Regions from separate parts of the Shinella sp. GW821-FHT10F02 genome, predicted to be linked through region 2. Evidence: predicted binding sites of a transcription regulator. Region 2 holds the regulator's gene; the other holds the start of a gene.
What was found. Region 2 encodes PhoB, which activates phosphate uptake and scavenging genes when phosphate is short. Its sites were predicted from a motif close to TGTCATNNANCTGTCAT; they were not measured.
Positions count from the first base shown of each region.

Region 1: phnC (phosphonate ABC transporter ATP-binding protein) is a predicted target of PhoB. The motif match lies at 6,742-6,758, and genes of this name have one in related genera.

Region 1 covers NZ_JBXASL010000002.1:668,828-679,246, forward strand. Annotated here, with positions in the region: gene AC1RWL_RS08955 (class I SAM-dependent methyltransferase) at 1-411, shown strand, start outside; gene phnF (phosphonate metabolism transcriptional regulator PhnF) at 389-1,141, opposite strand; gene phnG (phosphonate C-P lyase system protein PhnG) at 1,242-1,727, shown strand; gene phnH (phosphonate C-P lyase system protein PhnH) at 1,727-2,335, shown strand; gene AC1RWL_RS08975 (carbon-phosphorus lyase complex subunit) at 2,339-3,439, shown strand; gene AC1RWL_RS08980 (alpha-D-ribose 1-methylphosphonate 5-phosphate C-P-lyase PhnJ) at 3,720-4,598, shown strand; gene phnK (phosphonate C-P lyase system protein PhnK) at 4,595-5,371, shown strand; gene phnL (phosphonate C-P lyase system protein PhnL) at 5,374-6,081, shown strand; gene AC1RWL_RS08995 (DapH/DapD/GlmU-related protein) at 6,078-6,692, shown strand; gene phnC (phosphonate ABC transporter ATP-binding protein) at 6,845-7,693, shown strand; gene phnD (phosphonate ABC transporter substrate-binding protein) at 7,774-8,679, shown strand; gene phnE (phosphonate ABC transporter, permease protein PhnE) at 8,751-9,713, shown strand; gene phnE (phosphonate ABC transporter, permease protein PhnE) at 9,723-10,419, shown strand, end outside.
Region 2 covers NZ_JBXASL010000004.1:304,432-314,850, forward strand. Annotated here, with positions in the region: gene AC1RWL_RS14610 (2'-deoxycytidine 5'-triphosphate deaminase) at 1-745, opposite strand, end outside; SAM riboswitch at 824-902, shown strand; gene AC1RWL_RS14615 (O-succinylhomoserine sulfhydrylase) at 946-2,130, shown strand; gene apaG (Co2+/Mg2+ efflux protein ApaG) at 2,257-2,649, shown strand; gene AC1RWL_RS14625 (Hsp33 family molecular chaperone) at 2,670-3,662, opposite strand; gene argF (ornithine carbamoyltransferase) at 3,859-4,770, opposite strand; gene AC1RWL_RS14635 (aspartate aminotransferase family protein) at 4,848-6,038, opposite strand; gene AC1RWL_RS14640 (GcrA family cell cycle regulator) at 6,463-7,002, shown strand; gene phoB (phosphate regulon transcriptional regulator PhoB) at 7,137-7,820, opposite strand; gene phoU (phosphate signaling complex protein PhoU) at 7,835-8,563, opposite strand; gene pstB (phosphate ABC transporter ATP-binding protein PstB) at 8,615-9,430, opposite strand; gene pstA (phosphate ABC transporter permease PstA) at 9,444-10,419, opposite strand, start outside.

The DNA.
Region 1 (10,419 bases), on a different contig from region 2:
TGCCGCCACTTGGTCTGGACGCTGACGACGCCGCAACAGGCCTTTGCCGAATGGCACCGCATGCTGAAGCCCGGCGGTACGCTGCTGTTCTTCGATGGCGACTGGGCAGCCCCCACCCGGCTCGGCCGGCTGGCAAGCCGCGCCATCGCGGTCATCGACAGGTTTGCCGGCGCCGATCCCCACTATGACGGCGCGATGAGCGACCGGCATGCCAGCATCATGGAACGGCTTCCCTTTGGAGACGGCCTCAGCGTCGACCGCGTGCTGCCAATGCTGGAAGCGGCGGGTTTTCGCGACATGACGGTCGGCTCGCATGCGCCGATCGCGGCCGCGCAGCGCCGCACCGCGGATCTGCGCAACAAGCTGCGCACGCTGCTTTACCGCCGCTTCATCCTCTGCTGCCGGAAATGACCTCGGGTTCCGGCTCCACCGTCAGCTTAACGCGGTCGGCGGCAAAACGCGTGCGGGAAAACTGGATGGGCGTGCCGTCGAGGTCCGTATTGGTGGCCACCGCCACGAGGATGATGGCGCCGGGCGACAGTTTCAGCTGCCGCATGTCGTCGCCCTCGGCATGGATGGCGGATATTTCGGTGGAGCGGCGCACATAGTCGGGAAGGCCGAGTTCGCGGAAGGATGCGGTGATCGACCGGGTCTTCTCATAGGCCTCCGCCATGCCGGCAAAGCGGTCAGCCGGGAAATAGCTTGTCGAGCGCGAGATCGGCCGCTTGTCCGCACTGCTTACGATTTCCAGCCGCACGCAGCGTGAACCCGCCGCCAGCCCCAGGGCTTCCGTAACGATGGCCGGTGCCGCTTCCGTCGCGGCATCCAGCAATTTGCCTTCGAGATCGCGCGCCTGGTTGCCAAGGCCCTGCGAAAACCGCGTGCGCCGCGAAATCGGGAAACGCAGGCGGTCGCGCCGCTCGATGCGGGTGCCGATGCCCTGGATCGGCCGCACGATGCCTTCTTCCGCAAGTGCTGCCATGGCGCTGCGCACCGTATGCCGGTTCACGCCGAAGCGGCCGGCCAGCACCACTTCCGGCGGCATCATGCCGGTCTCGTCGAAATCGCCATTGTTGATCGCAAGCCGCATGCGATCCGCGATCTGGCGCCAAAGCGCCACGCCCGATTGTCGTTCCACCATTTTCGACCCCGCGAATGCCCTCTGTCACACCCTTGTCATTCCCGCCCAATAAGACAAGACTTAGATGTTCGGTTGTCTAGATTAATAGACATTTGGAGAGATGACAATGACATCAACACAGAAATCTGCCGAAAGCGTCGCGAAAGGCGCAGCCGGCGAGCGGCAGAGGGCGATGGGCCTGCTGGCGAAGTCGAGCCGGGCGGAATTGCAGGCGGCCTGGGACGCTATTGACGACAAGCCGGCGGCCCAGCCCGTGCGCGGACCGGAAACCGGCCTCGTCATGGTGCGCGGCCGCATCGGCGGTGGCGGCGCGCCGTTCAATCTCGGCGAGGCGACGGTCACCCGCGCCAGCATCCGGCTGGAAGACGGCACGGTCGGCCACGGCCAGTCGCTCGGTACGGATCCCGTCAAGGCGCGGCTTGCCGCCACCTTCGATGCGCTCTTCCAGCAGCCGGCCCGCAAGGCGGATGTCGAGACGCTGCTCGATGCCATCGCGGTGCGCATTGCCGACGAGGACGCCGAAAAGGCGCGCCAGACGGCCGCCACCCGCGTCGATTTCTTCACCATGGTTCGGGGAGAGGACTGATGTCACTCGATACGCTCGCCTTTGCCGGCGGTTTTGCGCAGCCGGTGTTCGAGGCGCAGGCCGTCTTCCGCACGCTGATGGACTGCATGGCCCGCCCGGGCACGATCGGCCATATTGCCGCGACCGTCACGCCGCCGGCACCGCTCAATGCCGCCGCCGGCGCCGTCGCGCTCACCCTCTGCGATCACGACACCACCGTCTGGCTGACGCCGAAGCTCAGCGCCTCGGCATTGCCCGGCTGGCTCGCCTTCAATGCCGGCGCGACGCTGACGGAAGAGCGCCAGAACGCCCGCTTCGCCTTCGTGGAAAAGGGCGCGATGCTGCCCAATCTCTGCCTCTTCGCGCAGGGCACGCAGGAATATCCGGATCGCTCCACGACGCTCGTCGTCGAGATCGAAGCTTTCGAAGGTGGCCGTCCGCTGGTGCTGACCGGCCCTGGCATCCGCATGGAACAGGAGATCGCACCGCTCGGTCTGCCGGACATGTTCCCGCATTTCTGGTCGGAGAACCGGCAGAATTTCCCGCGCGGCGTGGACCTGATCCTCGTGGCCGGCGACCGCATCCTCTGCCTGCCGCGCACCACCGTTCTTCGCGTGAAGGAGGCCTGAGCCATGTATGTTGCCGTCAAGGGTGGCGAAGCCGCCATCTCCAACGCCCACCGCCTTCTCGCCGACCGCCGCCGCGGTGACCGTTCGCTGCCGGCGATCGGCATCGAGCAGATCGTCGCCCAGCTCGGCCTCGCCGTCGATCGCGTGATGGCGGAAGCCTCGCTCTACGACCGTGCGCTGGCCGCCCTTGCCGTCCGGCAGGCCCGAGGCGACATGATCGAGGCGATCTTCATCCTGCGCGCCTATCGCACGACGCTGCCGCGCTTCGGCTATTCGAAGCCGGTCGAGACGGGCGTGATGCTCGTCGAGCGCCGCGTTTCGGCGACCTACAAGGACCTGCCGGGCGGCCAGCTTCTGGGGCCGACCTTCGACTACACGCACCGCCTGCTCGACCCGTCGCTGCTCGGCGACGAACCGGTCGATACGGCCCTTGAACGCGACGAGCCCGGCGAGCCGGTGATGCGCGTCTCCGACATTCTGGCCGGCGAAGGCCTCGTCGAGGACGACGGCAACCTGCCGGAGGGCCACGTCACGGGGGATCTCACGCGCGAGCCGCTGGAATTCCCGATGGCGCGCGACCTGCGCTTGCAGGCGCTCGCCCGTGGTGACGAGGGCTTTCTACTGGCGCTCGGTTATTCCACCCAGCGCGGTTATGCCCGCACCCATCCCTTCGTCGGGGAAGTGCGCATCGGCGAGGTCGAGGTGGAGCTGGACATGCCGGAGCTCGGCTTTTCCGTCTCGCTCGGCCGCATCCAGGTCACCGAATGCCAGATGGTCAACCAGTTCAAGGGCTCGGCAAAGAACCCGCCGCAGTTCACCCGCGGTTATGGCCTCGTCTTCGGCCAAAGCGAGCGCAAGGCCATGGCCATGTCGCTGGTCGATCGGGCTCTTCGCGCGGAGGAATTCGGCGAGGACATCATGGCACCGGCGCAGGATGAGGAATTCGTCATCTCGCACTCGGACAACGTGCAGGCGACCGGTTTCGTCGAGCACCTGAAGCTGCCGCATTACGTGGATTTCCAGGCGGAACTCGATCTCGTGCGCCGCATGCGGCGGGAATACGAGGAGCAGTCCGACGCCGTCATAAGGGAAGCCGCAGAATGATCAGCGACAACCGAAAGGGTATTTCACAGGCCCCTCAATGGGAGCCGCCCCCGTCGCTTGCGTGGCCGTTCGAATGGTCCATGCCCCCAAACGCGTCCGATCCGAGCAGGGCACCTTCGCCGCTCTCGGCAGAGGCGTGCCTTGATGGCTCCCTCCGAAACAGCGGAAGGATTATTGCGCAGACCATGATGGCAACAAGGGCAAACAAAGCCAGCAAGGCTGTCACCATCGTTTCCCTCCAATCTTCTTTTTGCTCGGACAATCGCAAGGATACGTCAAGATGAACCCGCTTGCGACCTACAATTTCGCCTATCTCGACGAACAGACGAAACGCATGATCCGCCGCGCGATCCTCAAAGCGATCGCCATTCCCGGCTATCAGGTGCCCTTCGCATCGCGCGAAATGCCAATGCCCTATGGGTGGGGCACCGGCGGCGTGCAGGTGACGGCGGCGATCCTCGGGCCGAAGGACGTGCTGAAAGTCATCGACCAGGGCGCCGACGACACGACCAACGCGGTCTCCATCCGCGCCTTCTTCCAGAAGGTGGCGAATGTCGCGGTGACGACGAAGACCCGCGAGGCGACGATCATCCAGACGCGCCACCGCATTCCGGAAGAGAAGCTCACCGCAGGGCAGACGCTGGTCTACCAAGTGCCGATCCCGGAACCCTTGCGCTTCCTCGAACCGCGCGAGACCGAGACGCGCAAGATGCATGCGCTGGAAGAATACGGGCTGATGCATGTGAAGCTCTACGAGGACATCGCCAAGAACGGCCATATCGCCACGACCTATGCCTATCCGGTGAAGGTCGAGGGGCGCTACGTGATGGACCCGTCGCCCACGCCAAAATTCGACAATCCGAAGATGCACCGCTCGGAAGCGCTCCAGCTTTTTGGCGCCGGCCGCGAGAAGCGCATCTACGCCGTGCCGCCCTATACCGAAGTCGTCAGCCTCGATTTCGAGGATCATCCCTTCGAGATCCAGACCTTCGACAAGCCCTGCGCGCTGTGCGGCGCGGAGAACGTCTACCTCGACGAAGTGGTGCTCGACGACAAGGGCGGGCGCATGTTCGTCTGCTCCGACACCGACCATTGCGAGGAACGTTGCGCCAATGGCCACCGCGGCCATCTCGCCTATAACAAGGAGGCCGCCGAATGACTGACGCCCCTCTGCTCAAAGTCCGTGACATTTCAAAGTTCTACGGTGCCCGCATCGGCTGCAAGAATGTCTCCTTCGATCTCTGGCCCGGCGAAGTGCTGGCGGTGGTCGGCGAATCCGGCTCCGGCAAGACGACGCTGCTCAATTGCCTCGCGACCCGGCTGATGCCGAGCTCCGGCGCCGTCGAGTACCGCATGCGCGATGGCGAAATGCGCGAACTTTCCCGCATGAGCGAGGCGGAGCGCCGCTTCCTGATGCGCACCGACTGGGGTTTCGTGCACCAGAACCCGGCCGATGGCCTGCGCATGGCGGTCTCGGCCGGCGCCAATGTCGGCGAGCGGCTGATGGCCGTCGGCGAGCGGCACTATGGCAGTATCCGCGAGACGGCGGGCAACTGGCTCGGCCGCGTCGAGATCAGTGTCGACCGCATCGACGACCAGCCGCGCGACTTTTCCGGCGGCATGCGCCAGCGCCTGCAGATCGCCCGCAATCTCGTCACCTCGCCGCGTCTCATCTTCATGGACGAGCCGACCGGCGGCCTCGACGTCTCGGTGCAGGCACGCCTGCTCGACCTGCTGCGCGGCCTCGTGCAGGACCTGGGCTTGTCAGCGATCATCGTCACGCACGACCTTGCCGTGGCGCGCCTCCTCTCGCACCGCATGATGGTGATGAAGGACGGCGTCGTCATCGAGCAGGGGCTGACCGACCGCGTGCTCGACGATCCGCGCGAAGCCTATACCCAGCTCCTCGTCTCCTCGATCCTTCAGGTGTAACCATGCCCACACCCCTCGTTGTTTCAGAAGTGGCGAAGAGCTTCACCATGCATCTTCGCGATGGTCTTCGCCTGCCTGTCATGTCGAATGTCGACTTCTCGGTGAAATCAGGCGAATGCGTCGTGCTGGGCGGCCCGTCCGGCATCGGCAAGAGCTCGCTGCTCAAGATGGTCTATGGCAATTATGCCGTCGATAGCGGCCAGATCCTGATCGAGCACGGCGGTCGCCTGCTCGATCTTGCGACCGCCGATCCGCGCACCATCCTGTCGGTTCGCCGCGCCACACTCGGTTATGTGAGCCAGTTCCTGCGCACCGTGCCGCGTGTTGCCGCCGTCGATGTCGTCGCCGAACCGCTCACCGCCCGCGGTGTCGATGCGGCCGAGGCAAAGGCCACCGCGGAAGCGATGCTGGCGCGGCTCAACCTGCCGCGCGAACTCTGGCAGTTGCCGCCCGCCACCTTCTCCGGCGGCGAGCAGCAGCGCGTCAACATCGCGCGCGGCTTCATCACCGATCATCGTATCCTGCTGCTCGATGAGCCGACCGCCTCGCTCGACGCGAAGAACCGCGCCGTCGTCGTCGGCATGATCGAGGAGAAGAAGGCGGCCGGCGTGGCGCTCCTTGGCATCTTCCACGATGAGGACGTGCGCGAAAAAGTCGCCGACCGCATCGTCGACGTCTCCGCTTTTTCGCCACGAAAGGCTGCGGCATGACGAAGCTTTCCGAAACGCCGCTGATCCATCCGACGGCTACCGTCTCCGACAGCTCGCTCGGCCGCTACACGGAGATCGCCGAGAACTGCCGCATCAGCGAGGCCGAAATCGGCGACTATTCCTACATCATGGACGGCGGTTCGGTCTGGTGCGCGACAATCGGAAAGTTCGCCAACATCGCCTCGTCGGTGCGCATCAACGCCACGAACCACCCGATGTGGCGCGCGACGCTGCACCACTTCACCTATCGGGCCAACGACTATTGGCCCGATGCCGAGCCCGAACCGGACTTTTTCGCCTGGCGGCGCGAACACCGCGTCACCATCGGCCATGACGTGTGGATCGGCCACGGATCGACGGTCCTGCCCGGTGTCACAATCGGCAACGGCGCTGTCATAGGATCGGGCGCCGTTGTCACAAAGGACGTCGAACCCTACACGATCGTCGGGGGCGTGGCGGCGAAACCGATCCGCGAACGCTTCTCCCGAAGCATCGCCGAACGCATGGAAAAACTCGCCTGGTGGGACTGGGATCATGCCCGGTTGCGCACTGCTTTGGACGATTTTCGCAAACTTGACGCAGAGGCGTTTCTTACCCGTCACGACGGGTGAGACGGCGCGCCAGAAGCCGGAATTTCAGGCCTGTGGACTGTAATTTTTCCGACATGAAACTGACATCGCCGCTTCATCAACAGCGTTTAGAGCCAGTCCCGAAAACGACACTGCCCGACTTTGGGCTTAGCCTGAAAAAAGAGGGATCCGCCATGTTCCGACTGAAGAATGTCACCCGCCGTTTTGGCGAGCGCGTTGCGGTCGACGATGTGACCTTCGACATCCCGCAGGGCCAGATGGTCGGCGTCATCGGCCGCTCGGGCGCCGGCAAGTCCACCATGCTGCGCATGATCAACCGCCTCGCCGATCCGAGCGAAGGTTCGATCCATTTCAACGATATCGAGGTCTCGTCGCTGCGCGGCTCCGGCCTGCGCAACTGGCAGCGCGACTGCGCGATGATCTTCCAGCAGTTCAACCTGGTGCCGCGTCTCGACGTGCTGACCAATGTGCTGCTCGGCCGCCTCAACCACCGCTCGACCACGCTCAGCATCCTCAACCTCTTCACCCGTGAAGAGCGCATCATGGCGATTGCGGCGCTCGAACGCCTCGGCATCGAGCAGACGGCGCTCCAGCCGGCCGGCACGCTCTCCGGCGGCCAGCAGCAGCGCGTGGCGATTGCGCGTGCGCTGATGCAGAACCCGAAGATGCTGCTCGCCGACGAGCCGATCGCCTCGCTCGATCCGCTCAACGCCAAGATCGTCATGGACGCGCTGCGCGACATCAACGAGCGCGAGGGCATCACGGTCATCACCAACCTGCATACGCTGGACACGGCGCGCGCCTATTGCGAGCGCATCATCGGCATGGCGCATGGCCGCGTCGTCTTCGACGGCTCGGCGCGCGAGCTCGACAGTGAAGCAGTGCGCACGATCTACGGCACCGGCGCCGATGGCGCGGAAATCGACGAGAGCATGACCTCCACGGCGATCCGCAACCCCGCCAAACAGGACAACATCAAGGAATCCGCCAGCCCGACACCGCTGGCACTGGCCGGGCTTTAAGCTCCCCGCCAGGATCGAAGGACCCGCGTGAAGGGTCATAAACTTCCAGCCGGCAAAGCCGGTCAAACAGGAGAGAGACCATGCTGAAGAAAGTTCTTCTCGGCGCCGTCGCGCTCATCGCGCTCGCCGGCCACGTACAGGCTGAAGACCTCAAGGAATTCCGCGTCGGCATCATCGGCGGCGAGAACGAAGCGGATCGCCTGCGCAACTATCAGTGCCTCGGCGATCACCTGAAGGCCGACCTCGGCTTCGAGAAGGTCTCGTTCTTCCCGGCTGCCGACTATGACGGCGTCATCCAGGGCCTGCTCGGCGGCACGCTCGACTACGCCGAACTCGGCGCTTCCGGCTATGCCAAGATCTACCTTGCCGACCCGAAGGCTGTCGAGCCGATCCTGACGACCGTCCAGACCGACGGCTCGACCGGCTACCACTCGATCATGGTCGCCCGCAAGGATTCCGGCATCACCAAGCTCGAAGACCTGAAGGGCAAGAAGCTCGGCTTCGCCGACCCGGACTCCACCTCCGGCTACCTGATCCCGCTCGTCACGCTGCCGGAAGCCATCGGCGGCCCGGTCAAGGAATATTTCGCTGAAACCGGCTTCGGCGGCGGTCACGAAAACCTCGTCCTCGAAGTGCTGAAGGGCACCTTCGATGCCGGCACGACCTTCGGTTCGGGCGTTGGCGAGTTCAAGGACGGCTACACCTCCGGCAACCTCTACAAGATGGTCGAGAAGGGCATTCTCGACATGAACGATCTAGTCGAAATCTGGAAGTCGCCGCTGATCCCGAACGGCCCGATCGTCGTTCGCAGCGCGATGGCCGACGAGACCAAGGCGAAGTTCAAGCAGTTCATGCTCGACCTGCCGAAGAAGGACGCAGCCTGCTTCTCCGCCGTCATGGGCGGTGACTTCACCTCGTTCACGGAAGTCAACGTCGACTTCTACAAGCCGATCATCGACGCCCGCAAGGCAACGATCGGCGGCTGATCGCCATACTGACATCGGCGCCGGCCGCACCCCGGCCGGCGCCTCTGTTTTTGAACAAGCCGGGATAGACCATGGCCACGAACACGCTCCACGACGGCTTCAGCGAGAAGGGCGCTCTGATCGAGCGACACTGGCAGGAGCTGAACGCGCGCCGCCGCCTCTATACCTGGCTGGGCCTCGCCATCCTCGCGGTGGCACTCTCCGGCTCGCTGTGGTTCGCCAACGAGACGAATGCCGGCAAGTTCTTCGACCGGCTGCCCTATCTCTTCGACTTCGTCGGCGACATGGTTCCACGCGATGGCTTTGAGGTCTTCCGCGCGCTGTTCGACCTGCCGTCGCCTTATGACGATGGCAGCTTCAAGTACAATTATCCGGAAGGCCGGCTCTACATCACCGAGAGCCTCTATGTGCCGGAATATTTCCACAAGATGCTGGAAACGCTGAACATCGCGCTGTTCTCCACCATCATCGGCATGTTCTTCGGCTTCCTGCTCTGTTTCCTCGCCGCCAAGAATCTGGTTGCCAACCGCCTGCTGCGTGGTTTCGTGCGCCGCTTCATGGAAATCCTGCGCGCCTTCCCGGAAGTCGTGCTCGCCGGCTTCTTCCTCGCCATCCTGTCGCTCGGGCCGCTTCCCGCCGTCATCGCCGTGTCGATCCACACGGTCGGTGCCCTCGGAAAGCTGTTCTTCGAGGTCGTCGAGAATGCCGACATGAAGGCGGAGGAGGGGCTTCGCGCCGTGGGTGCGAGCTGGGTGGAGCGTGTCTGGTTCGGCATCGTGCCGCAGGTGCTGCCGAACTTCGTGAGCTACTTCCTGCTGCGCCTGGAGATCAACGTGCGCGCCTCGACGATCATCGGCGCCGTCGGCGGCGGCGGCATCGGCGAGCTGCTGCGCCTGTCGATCGGCCAGAACCATCAGGCGAAGACGCTCGCCATCGTGCTGCTTCTCCTCATCACCATCATCGCCGTCGACCAGTTTTCTGCCTGGCTGCGCCGCAAGCTGGTCGGCGATCATGCCTTCCGGCTGGCTCAATAGGAGTGCGCCATGACGACCCTCAATTCCGCACAGATGGATGAGATCGCGGCACGCCACCCGGCCGTCTTTCACCGCTCGTTCTGGCAGCGTTTCCGTATCGCCATCATCACCGGCGGCTTCGTGCTCTACGCGCTCTATTGCTGGTGGTTCTTCGCGATCGGCCATGTGCTCGGCACCGCGAACTGGAACATTGCCGGCACCTATCTCGCCGACTGGGTCTCCTACGAGGTGCGCCCGGAAGTGGCGATCGATCCCGATGGCGCGATGAAGCTCACCTATCCGCGCTTCTCGCCGCTCGGCCCGAATGCCAAGCCCGACTGGGTCGAAATCGAACTTGGCACAATGACCCGCACCACGCCGGCTGCCGGTGCCACGACCACGACGGAAAAGAAGCCCGCCTCCATGGGCTTCATGGGCGAGGGCGCCGTCATCGGCGGTGCGGCGGCCGCAGCCGAAGGCCTCGCAACGGCGACGACGCGCGAGGAAGAAGTGGTCAAGCGCGCGAAGATCACGCTCAATTCCACGACGAGCGTCGAGGTGGTGCCGGAGCGCGTGACCGTCCAGCATGCCGGCGAGACGCTGGTGGTGGATGTGGACGGTTCCGATGTGAAGCCCGAAGGCACGCTGCCGGCCTGGGCGACGCAGAAGACACCCGGCCAGAAGATCACATTGGCCTTCGGCTTTGCCGGCTGGGGGGAGATCGAGG
Region 2 (10,419 bases):
GGCCGCGGCTGAACAGCGGCTCCCAGAAATCGAAGATATCGTGCTGGTTCTTGCGGTCGACATCGACGACGGAGGTGTGGTGCTTGCCGCGATAGCCGATGAGGCCATCCGGGCCGGTGCCCTTGAGGTCGATCGACAGTGCGATGCCGCCCCCGGAGACGTTCGGCGTGTCGCTCGCCACCAGCGTGTCGCTGCCGTGCAGCGCCAGCAGTTCGCTTTCGCCGAGCAGGGCATTGCCCTTGCGAAAACGGATCTGCGACAGGCGCGAGCCTCGGCGCACGACGATCGGGAAGGTGCGCGGCGAGATTTCGAGATAGAGCGGGCCGGAATAGCCGGCCGGGATCTTGTCGAATTCCTGGGCGCGATCGGTGATGACGCGCGTGAAGATATCGAGGCGGCCGGTGGAGCTTTTCGGGTTCGCGGAAGCCGCGAGTTCGGCCGGCAGGTCGAGGCTTTCCATCAGCGGCACGATATAGACGCAGCCGGTCTCCAGCACCGCGCCGACCGAGAGGTCGATGACGTGCAGTTGCAGCCGGTCGAGCTTGTCGGCGACGAGATGCGACGGCCCCGGCAGGAAGCTGGCGCGCACGCGGAAGGCGCGTGCGCCGAGGCGCAGGTCGAGGCTTGCCGGCTGGATCTGGTCGTCGTCGAGCGGGGCCTCGCTTTTCAGCCGGCCGCCGTCGAACAAGCCACGAATGGCGTTGTCCGCCAGAATACCTGTGCTGCGCACCGCAGAGCCACCCATCATCATAAAGTCCCGTCAGAAGGCCGCACAAAACCAAATGCCGGCAATTGACGCAAGCGCGGGCGCGCAGTATTAGCAAAGTTATCCCGTGGTGATTTGGCCGGCCGGCTTGCAGCCACGTAAAACAAGTAGCTAAAAAGGCCGGGTTCAAAACCGGCCTGCTTTTGCGGCCGGTTTTTTTGTTTGAAGGCAACGATCACATGAGCAAGTCCTGGCGCCCGGCCACCCAACTCGTTCACGGCGGAACCACCCGCTCCCAGCATGGCGAAACCGCAGAGGCAATCTTCCTCACGCAAGGGTTCGTCTATGACACGTCCGCGGCCGCCGAGGCCCGCTTCAAGGGCGAGACGGACGGCTTCATCTACGCCCGCTACGGCAGCCCCACCAACGACATGTTCGAAAAGCGCATGTGCCTGCTGGAAGGTGCGGAGGATGCGCGCGCCACCGCCTCCGGCATGGCCGCCGTTTCCGCCGCGATCCTCTGCCAGCTGAAGGCCGGCGACCATATCGTTGCCGCCCGTGCGCTGTTCGGTTCCTGCCGCTGGGTGGTCGAGACGCTCGCGCCGAAATACGGCATCGAATGCACGCTGATCGACGGCCGCGACCTCGCCAACTGGGAAAAGGCGATCCAGAAGAACACCAAGGTGTTCTTCCTCGAAAGCCCGACCAACCCGACGCTGGAAGTGATCGACATCGCGGGTGTCGCTAAGCTCGCCAACCAGGTCGGCGCCAAGGTCGTCGTCGACAACGTGTTCGCCACGCCGCTCTTTCAGAAGCCGCTCGAACTCGGCGCGCATGTCGTCGTCTATTCCGCCACCAAGCATATTGATGGCCAGGGCCGCTGCCTTGGCGGCGTTGTGCTGTCGGACAAGGCGTGGATCGACGAGAACCTGCACGACTATTTCCGCCACACCGGCCCGGCCATGTCGCCATTCAATGCCTGGACGCTGCTGAAGGGCATCGAGACGCTACCGCTCCGCGTCAAGCAGCAGACGGAGAATGCCAGCCGCATCGCCGATTTCCTCGCCGAAAGCAACAAGGTCGCCCAGGTCATCTATCCGGGCCGCAAGGACCATCCGCAGGCCGATATCATCGCCAAGCAGATGACGGGCGGCTCGACGCTGGTCTGCTTCGAGCTGAAGGGCGGCAAGGAAGCGGCCTTCGCTTTGCAGGATGCGCTCGAGGTGATCAAGATCTCCAACAATCTTGGCGATGCGAAAAGCCTGATCACCCATCCGGCGACGACCACGCACAAGAACCTGACGGACGAGGCGCGCGCCGAACTCGGCATTTCCGCCGGCACGGTGCGCCTGTCGGCCGGCATCGAGGACAGTGAAGACCTGATCGAGGATTTTTCGCGCGCCCTTGCGAAGATCAACGCCTGATCCTCGACACCACGAAACGGACAAATGCGGAAGCACCGGCCGAAGCGGCCGGTGCTTTCTTTGCTTATCCTTGACGAAACCATATTCCTGTAGAATAGCAGGAGCTAATCAGTTCAAGGCTTGCCCATGTATCGTGCGCTTACCCGCGACATCGAAGTGACCGTAGAGCCGTACTACCTGGCCGATCAGTCCGATCCTGACGACAGCCGCTATGTCTGGGGTTACCGGGTGGTCATCGCGAACCATTCCGATGTCGTCGTCCGGCTGATGACGCGCTACTGGCACATCACCGACCAGAACGGCCAGGTGGACGAGGTCAACGGTCCGGGCGTCATTGGCGAGCAGCCGGTGCTGCGCCCCGGCGATACCTATGAATATTCCTCCGGCTGCCCGCTCGAAACGCCGTCCGGCATCATGTTCGGCCGCTACCGCATGGAAGCGGAGAACGGCGAAGCCTTCGACGTCGCCATCCCCGCCTTCTCCCTGGATACGCCAGGGCAGCCACGCGTCCTGAACTGAGTACGCGTGCTCTTCTACTGCTACTGCGGCAAAACTTCCGCCGCCTCGAAGCGGTAGGTGGTCGAGCAGAATTCGCAGGTGAGCTCAATCTCACCCTTGTCGTCCGTCGTGTGGGCGATCTCCTCGGCGCTCAGCGCTGCGAGCACGCCCTTCAGCTTCTCGCGCGAACAGGAGCAGCGGTCCAAGACCTGCTGCGGCTGGTACACACGCACGCCGCGCTCGTGGAAGAGCCGGAACAGCAGCCGTTCGGTGCCGACATTCGGATCCGTCAGCTCGTCGGCGTCGATCGTCTCGACCATCGCCTTGGCTTCCGCCCAGTTGTCGTCGTCGGCGATCTTGTGGCCGGCCTCGTCGCCGTCGCCGCCCGGAAGATCGGGCTGGCGCATGCGCTCCGGCGCCTGCGGCAGGAACTGCGCGACCATGCCGCCGGCCCGCCAGCGGTGACGCACCTTGCCATCCGCATCGCGATCGAACAGTTCGGCGACACCAAGGCGCACCTTGGTCGGGATTTGTTCCGACTGGCGGAAATAGACGCCGGCGATCTCTTCCAGCGTATGGCCATCGAGCGGCACAATGCCCTGGTAGCGCTGGGTATGCGCGCCCTGATCGATGGTGAAGGCGAGGATGCCCTTGCCGAGCAGTTCGTGCGGCTCGGTCCGGCCCTCGGCAATCGCCGCATCGAGCGCTTCCTGGTCGAAGCGGGCATAGGCGCGCACATTCTCCGGCGCGGAGAAATCGGCGACCAGCAGATCGACGGGGCCGTCGCCCTTGGTCTGGACGATCAGCTTGCCTTCGAACTTCAGCGAGGTGCCGAGCAGCACGGTCAGCGCAATCGCCTCGGCAAGCAGCCGCGCGACGGGGGCCGGATAGTTGTGACGGCCCAGAATGCCGTCGAGCATGGGGCCGAGCTGGACCGCGCGGCCGCGCACGTCGAGGCCCTCCACCTGGAACGGCACGACATGATCGTCGCCAGCATAACCGGGCTCTCCGAGTTTCAGGGCATTCTCAGCCATCATCATCCTGCTCCTTGCACGCCGGGAAGCCGCCGGGCCAGAGGCCCCGCTTCGGTCAGACCGGCGTTCTACCGTGATTTCGCGCTCCTGCCGCCCGATAATTCCATAGAGAGCGGGCATGCGCCAGAGAGAGCGCCTTACAGCGCTCCGTGATGGCCCCTAGATCGTGCCGCGCGCGGTATTTTTCAAGATGGCGTCAGACGGCGCCAAGGCACCAGGCAAGGATCGATTTCTGCGCATGAAGACGGTTTTCCGCCTCGTCGAAGACCACCGACTGCGGGCCGTCGATCACCTCGTCGGTGACCTCCTCGCCGCGATGCGCCGGCAGGCAGTGCATGAAGAGGGCGTTCTCGTTTGCCCGCGCCATAAGCTGCTTGTTCACCTGGTAGGGCTGGAAGATGTTGTGGCCGCGGGCGCGGTGTTCCTGATTCATCGAGACCCAGGTGTCGGTGACGATGAGGTCGACGCCCTCGACGATGGCGTCCGGATCATGGCCGAGCAGGATGTTGCCGCCATTGTCGCGTGCCCAGTTCAGGATCTTGTCGTCCGGCTCGGAGCCCATCGGCACGGCCATCTTCATCGTATAGCCGAAGCGGGCCGAACCCTCGACGAAGGAATGCAGCACGTTGTTGCCGTCGCCTGTCCAGGCGAAGGTCTTGCCCTTCGTCGAGCCGCGATGCTCCTCGAAGGTCATGATGTCGGCCATGATCTGGCAGGGATGCGTCAGGTCCGTCAGCGCATTGATGACCGGCACGGTGGCGTGTTCGGCAAGCTCCAGCAGGCGGGCATGGTCGGTGGTGCGGATCATGATGGCATCGACGTAGCGCGATAGAACCTTGGCCGTATCACCGATCGTCTCGGCGCGGCCGAGCTGCATTTCCGTGCCCGACAGGAACAGCGTCTCGCCGCCGAGCTGGCGCATGCCGACGTCGAAGGAGACGCGGGTTCGGGTCGAGGGCTTCTCGAAGATCATGGCGAGCATCTTGCCGGCGAGCGGCTTTGCCTCCGTGCCGGCCTTGCTGGCGGCCTTGCGCGTGTGCGCATCGTCCATGATGACGCGGAGATCGCTTTCCGAAACGGCGGAAAGGTCGAGAAAATGCTTGGCCATGATGTGTCCTGTCTGTCCGGTCCTTTGATGCTGCCGCGACCTTTGCGCGTCACGAGTGACGCGCGGCGCGGCAGTGCTCAGGCCGCCTTGGCGGCGCTGAGCTTTTCGGCAGCCCGCTCGATGCGCGCAAGCCCCTCGCGCGCCTCCTCGGTGGTCACCGTCAGCGGCGGCAACAGCCGCAGCACATTGTCGCCCGCCGGCACGGCGAGCAGCTTTTCCGCACGCACGGCCTTGAGCAGTTCGGCGGTCGGTATCCTTGCCTTGATGCCGAGCATCAGGCCCTCGCCGCGGATATCCTCGATGATCTCGGGGAAGCGATCCTTCAATGCCGCGAGACCCTGGCGGAAGACGAGCGCCACGTCGCGCACATGATCGAGGAAGCCCTCTTCCAGCACGACGTCGAGCACCGCATTGCCGACCGCCATGGCGAGCGGGTTGCCGCCATAGGTCGAGCCATGTGTGCCGGCGACCATGCCGGCAGCCGCTTCGTTCGTGGCAAGGCAGGCGCCGAGCGGGAAACCGCCGCCGATGCCCTTGGCGACCGCCATGATATCCGGCGTGACGCCCGACCATTCATGGGCGAACAGGCGCCCGGTGCGGCCGACGCCGGACTGTACCTCGTCGAGAACCAGCAGCAGGCCGTATTCGTCGCAGAGCTGGCGCAGCTCCTGCATGAATTCCTTCGGCACCGGGCGGATGCCGCCCTCGCCCTGCACCGGCTCGATCAGGATCGCGGCCGTCTCTTCGGTGATCGCATCCTTGACGGCGGTGATGTCGCCGAAGGGGACCTGGAGGAAGCCGGGGGCCTTGGGGCCGAACCCTTCGAGGTACTTTTCCTGGCCGCCGGCGGCGATCGTCGCGAGCGTGCGGCCGTGGAAGGCGCCTTCGAAGGTGATGATGTGGAACTTGCCGGGATGGCCCTTGGCGAAATGATAGCGGCGCGCGGTCTTGATCGCGCATTCCAGCGCTTCGGCGCCCGAATTGGTGAAGAACACCTTGTCGGCGAAGGTCGCCTCCGTCAGGCGGCGGCCGAGGCTTTCCTGGCCCGGAACCTCATAGAGGTTCGACAGGTGCCAGACCTTGTCGGCCTGGTCCTTCAGCGCGGCGACGAGATGCGGATGCGCATGGCCCAGCGAATTGACGGCGACGCCGGCGGCGAAGTCGAGATATCGCTCGCCATCCTCGGCGATCAGCCAGACGCCCTCCCCGCGCGTGAACCGGAGCGGTGCACGCATATAGGTTTCATAGAGCGGCGCGGCATCGGCCATGGCGCGGATCCTCCGAAAAAGAGATGCGGAAAAACGTGAACGCGGCTTGACTTTTCCAGGCTCCAGAAAAATCAAAAGCCGCCTTTCGGCGGCATGCGGCACTATCGGCATTTCAGGCCGGGATGTCAACAAATCGCACCCCGAAATAGTGCTGAACCTCCCGCAAGGTGAGGATTCACGCCACGCGCGGAAGGTGTCGCTATCGAGTCACACCCGGCCAGCAAGTTGGGGAAAACTCGGAAATCGATTCGCCCGGATTCCTGCGACTCTTGTCACAGAGTCCCCCAAACTCTAGGTTAAAGACCAATTACTAGACTGCATGCGGCGGAACTAGTCACCAAAAGAGTTAGGGCGTTCAAATTCCGGACCCGTCCGGAACGCGATGAGGGATTCCCGCATTGCGAGCGCCGAGCGGAGACGAGAGATGAACTGGACAGACGAGCGGGTCGAGAAACTCAAGAAGCTCTGGAGCGAGGGCCTGAGCGCGAGCCAGATCGCGGCACAGCTCGGCGGCGTCAGCCGCAACGCGGTTATCGGCAAGGTGCACCGGCTTAACCTGCCGGGCCGCGCCAAGGCCGGCGGCACGCAGAGCGCGTCGCGCCCCAAGCGCCCGGTGCCGGCAGCCCCGCGCCCCGCGACGACCTTCCAGGCCCGCGCCGTGACGGCCCGTTCCGTGGTGCGCCCGGCCGGCAACACCATCACCAAGGAAGAGGTCGAGACGGATTTCGAGACGCAGCGCGAGCAGCTTCCGGTTCCGTCCAACGGCAACAACGTGGTCGTGCCCATGTCGCGCCGGCTCGAGCTGACCCAGCTCACCGAGCGCACCTGCAAATGGCCGATCGGCGACCCGCTGAACGACGACTTCCACTTCTGCGGCAACGAGTCCCCGGACAACTCGCCCTACTGCACCTACCACCAGCGCCTCGCCTACCAGCCCTCGGCCGAGCGCCGCCGGATGCGGTGATCTTTTCCACGACGGCACATGCGATGCGGACCCGAAAGGGTCCGTTTTCGTTTGTGATGTAGGGCCGGACCATACTCCAAAACGCAAACAGGCCCCGAAGGGCCCATTTTCGTCCTTGGGAGGAAAGGGGTCGCTCAGGCTTCCAGCGAATAGCCTGCGCCGCGCACCGTGCGGATGACGTCCTGCATGTTGGCGAAGTTGAGCGCCTTGCGCAGGCGGCCGACATGCACGTCGACCGTGCGTTCGTCGACATAGATGTCGTGGCCCCAGACGCCATCGAGAAGCTGCGAGCGCGAGAAGACGCGGCCGGGCGAGGTCATCAGGAATTCCAGCAGGCGGAATTCCGTCGGGCCGAGGCGGACTTCGCGGGTGCGGCGGTGCACGCGATGCGTCTCGCGGTCGAGCTCGATATCGCCGCAGCGCAGCACCGTCGAGACGACTTCCGGCCGGGCGCGGCGCAGCATGGCGCGCACGCGGGCGACGAGTTCGGGCGTCGAGAACGGCTTGACGACATAGTCGTCGGCGCCGGTGGCGAGCCCGCGCACGCGCTCGCTCTCTTCGCCGCGTGCCGTCAGCATGATGATCGGCAGGCGTTCGGTCTCCGGCCGCTGGCGCAGCCGCCGGCACAGTTCGATGCCCGAAACGCCCGGCAGCATCCAGTCGAGGATGAGGAGGTCCGGCATGCGCTCCTGCAAGCGCACTTCGGCCTCGTCACCGGAGAGGATCGTATCGACCTCGAAACCTTCGGCTTCGAGGTTGTAGCGCAGGAGGACGCTCAACGCCTCCTCGTCTTCCACGACGGCGATTCTGGGCACCATGGAGGCAAAACTCCTTACTCGGAGGCTTCAGTGACGTCGGCAGTGACCACTGACGTCGAGGTGTCGTCCTTCGGGCGTTCGCCTTCGGGCTGCGAGCCGGTCGCCATGTAGTAGATGGTTTCCGCGATGTTGGTCGCATGGTCGCCGATGCGCTCGATGTTCTTGGCGCAGAACAGGAGATGGGTGCAGGGCGTGATGTTGCGCGGATCTTCCATCATGTAGGTGAGGAGTTCGCGGAACAGCGAGGTGTAGATCGCGTCGATCTCGTCGTCGCGCTCGCGGATGGCCTTGGCCTTCTCCACCGAGCGGGTGGCGTAGACGTCGAGCACTTCCTTGAGCTGGATCAGCGTCAGTTCGGCGAGGTGCTCCAGGCCGCGGGTAAGCTTGCGGGGCATACCCGAGCTCTGCACGGCGATGACGCGCTTGGCAGTGTTCTTGCCGAGGTCGCCGACGCGCTCCAGTTCGGCCGCGATACGGATCGCGCCCATGATTTCGCGCAGGTCCGCAGCCACCGGCTGGCGCTTGGCGATCGTGACGATCGCCTTCTCGTTGATCTGGCGCTCGGCGGTGTCGAGGATGACGTCTTCCGAGATCACCTTCTGCGCCAGCGCACCATCGGTGGTGACGAGCGCACGGACAGAGTCCGCCACCATCTGCTCGGCCGTGCCACCCATTTCGGAGATGCGGCGGGAGAGGTACTTCAGTTCTTCGTCATAAATCGAGACAATATGGGTCGATGACATGGTTGTGTCCTTAATGCGCTCGGATTTTCAGGGGGTTCGGCGACGATGGCGTCAGCCGAAGCGGCCCATGATGTAGTCCTGCGTGCGCTGGTCATCCGGGTTGGTGAACATCTTGTCGGTGTCGTTCTCCTCGACGAGGTTGCCGAGGTGGAACATGGCGGTGCGCTGCGAAACGCGGGCCGCCTGCTGCATCGAGTGCGTCACGATGACGATCGTGAAGTTGGCGCGCAGCTCGTGGATCAGTTCCTCGACCTTTGCGGTCGCGATCGGGTCGAGCGCCGAGCAGGGTTCGTCCATCAGGATGACTTCCGGGCTGACGGCGACAGCGCGGGCGATGCACAGGCGCTGCTGCTGACCGCCGGAGAGGCCGGTTCCGCCTTCGAGCAGGCGGTCCTTCACCTCGTTCCACAGGCCGGCCTTCTGCAGGCTGGACTCGACGATGGCGTCCATGTCGGCCTTCGCCTTGGCGAGGCCGTGGATGCGCGGGCCGTAGGCGACGTTCTCGTAGATCGACTTCGGGAACGGGTTCGGCTTCTGGAAGACCATGCCGACGCGGGCGCGCAGTTCGACGACGTCGATGTTCGGATCGTAGATATCGTCTGTGTCGAGCGTGATGCGGCCGGTAACGCGGCAGCCTTCGATAGTGTCGTTCATGCGGTTCAGTGTGCGCAGGAACGTCGACTTGCCGCAGCCCGACGGGCCGATGAGCGCCGTCACGGTGTTCTGGCGGACATTGAGGTTCACGTCATAGAGGGCGCGCTTGTCGCCGTAATAGACCGAAACGTCCTTGCCGATCATCTTGTAGGAAATGTCGTTCATTTTCTTGTCCAGCGCTTTCTCGACTGCTGCTTCTGACATCATGTTCATCTGTTTGGTCCTTCTACCAACGCCGCTCGAAGCGGCGGCGCAACAGGATGGCGCCAACATTCATGAGGATGAGGAAGACGAGGAGGAGGATGATAGCACCCGATGTGCGCTCCACGAAGGCGCGCTCCGCCTCATTCGCCCACATGTAGATCTGCACCGGCAGCGCCGTTGCGGGTTCGAGCGGCGTCGACGGGATATCGGCGACGAAGGCAACCATGCCGATGAGCAGCAGCGGCGCGGTTTCGCCAAGCGCGTGGGCGAGACCGATGATGGTGCCGGTCAGGATGCCGGGCATGGCAAGCGGCAGGACGTGGTGGAACACGGTCTGCATCTTCGAGGCGCCGAGGCCGAGCGCTGCCGAGCGGATGGACGGCGGCACGGCCTTCAGTGCCGAACGGGTCGCGATGATGATCGTCGGCAGCGTCATGAGGGTCAGCACCAGGCCACCGACGAGGGAGGCCGAGCGCGGGAAGCCCGCAAAGTTGACGAAGACGGCGAGACCGAGCAGACCGTAGACGATCGACGGCACGGCGGCGAGGTTGTTGATGTTGACTTCGATGAGGTCGGTGAAGCGGTTCTTCGGTGCGAACTCTTCGAGATAGATCGAGGCCGCAACGCCGATGGGCAGCGCCAGCACCAGCACGATCAGCATCATGTAGAGCGAGCCGACGGCAGCGACGGCGACGCCGGCGGCCTCCGGACGGCTCGATGCGCCGTTGAGGAAGATACCGGTGTTGAAGTGCTTGGAAAGCGCGCCGCTTTCGGCAAGCTGGTTCATCCAGCCGATCTGCTTGTCGGAGATCTTGCGGTTGTTCTCGGCGACGGCCAGATCGATCTGGCCCTTGAAGGCGGAATCGAGGTCGCCGTGCGCAAGGAAGGTCACGGTCTGCGTGGTGCCGATGATCGACGGATCGGCGGTGACGAGATCGCGCAACTGGGTGCGGACGCTGTCCGAGATCATGCCGTTGACAGCGCGAAGGCCGGCACGG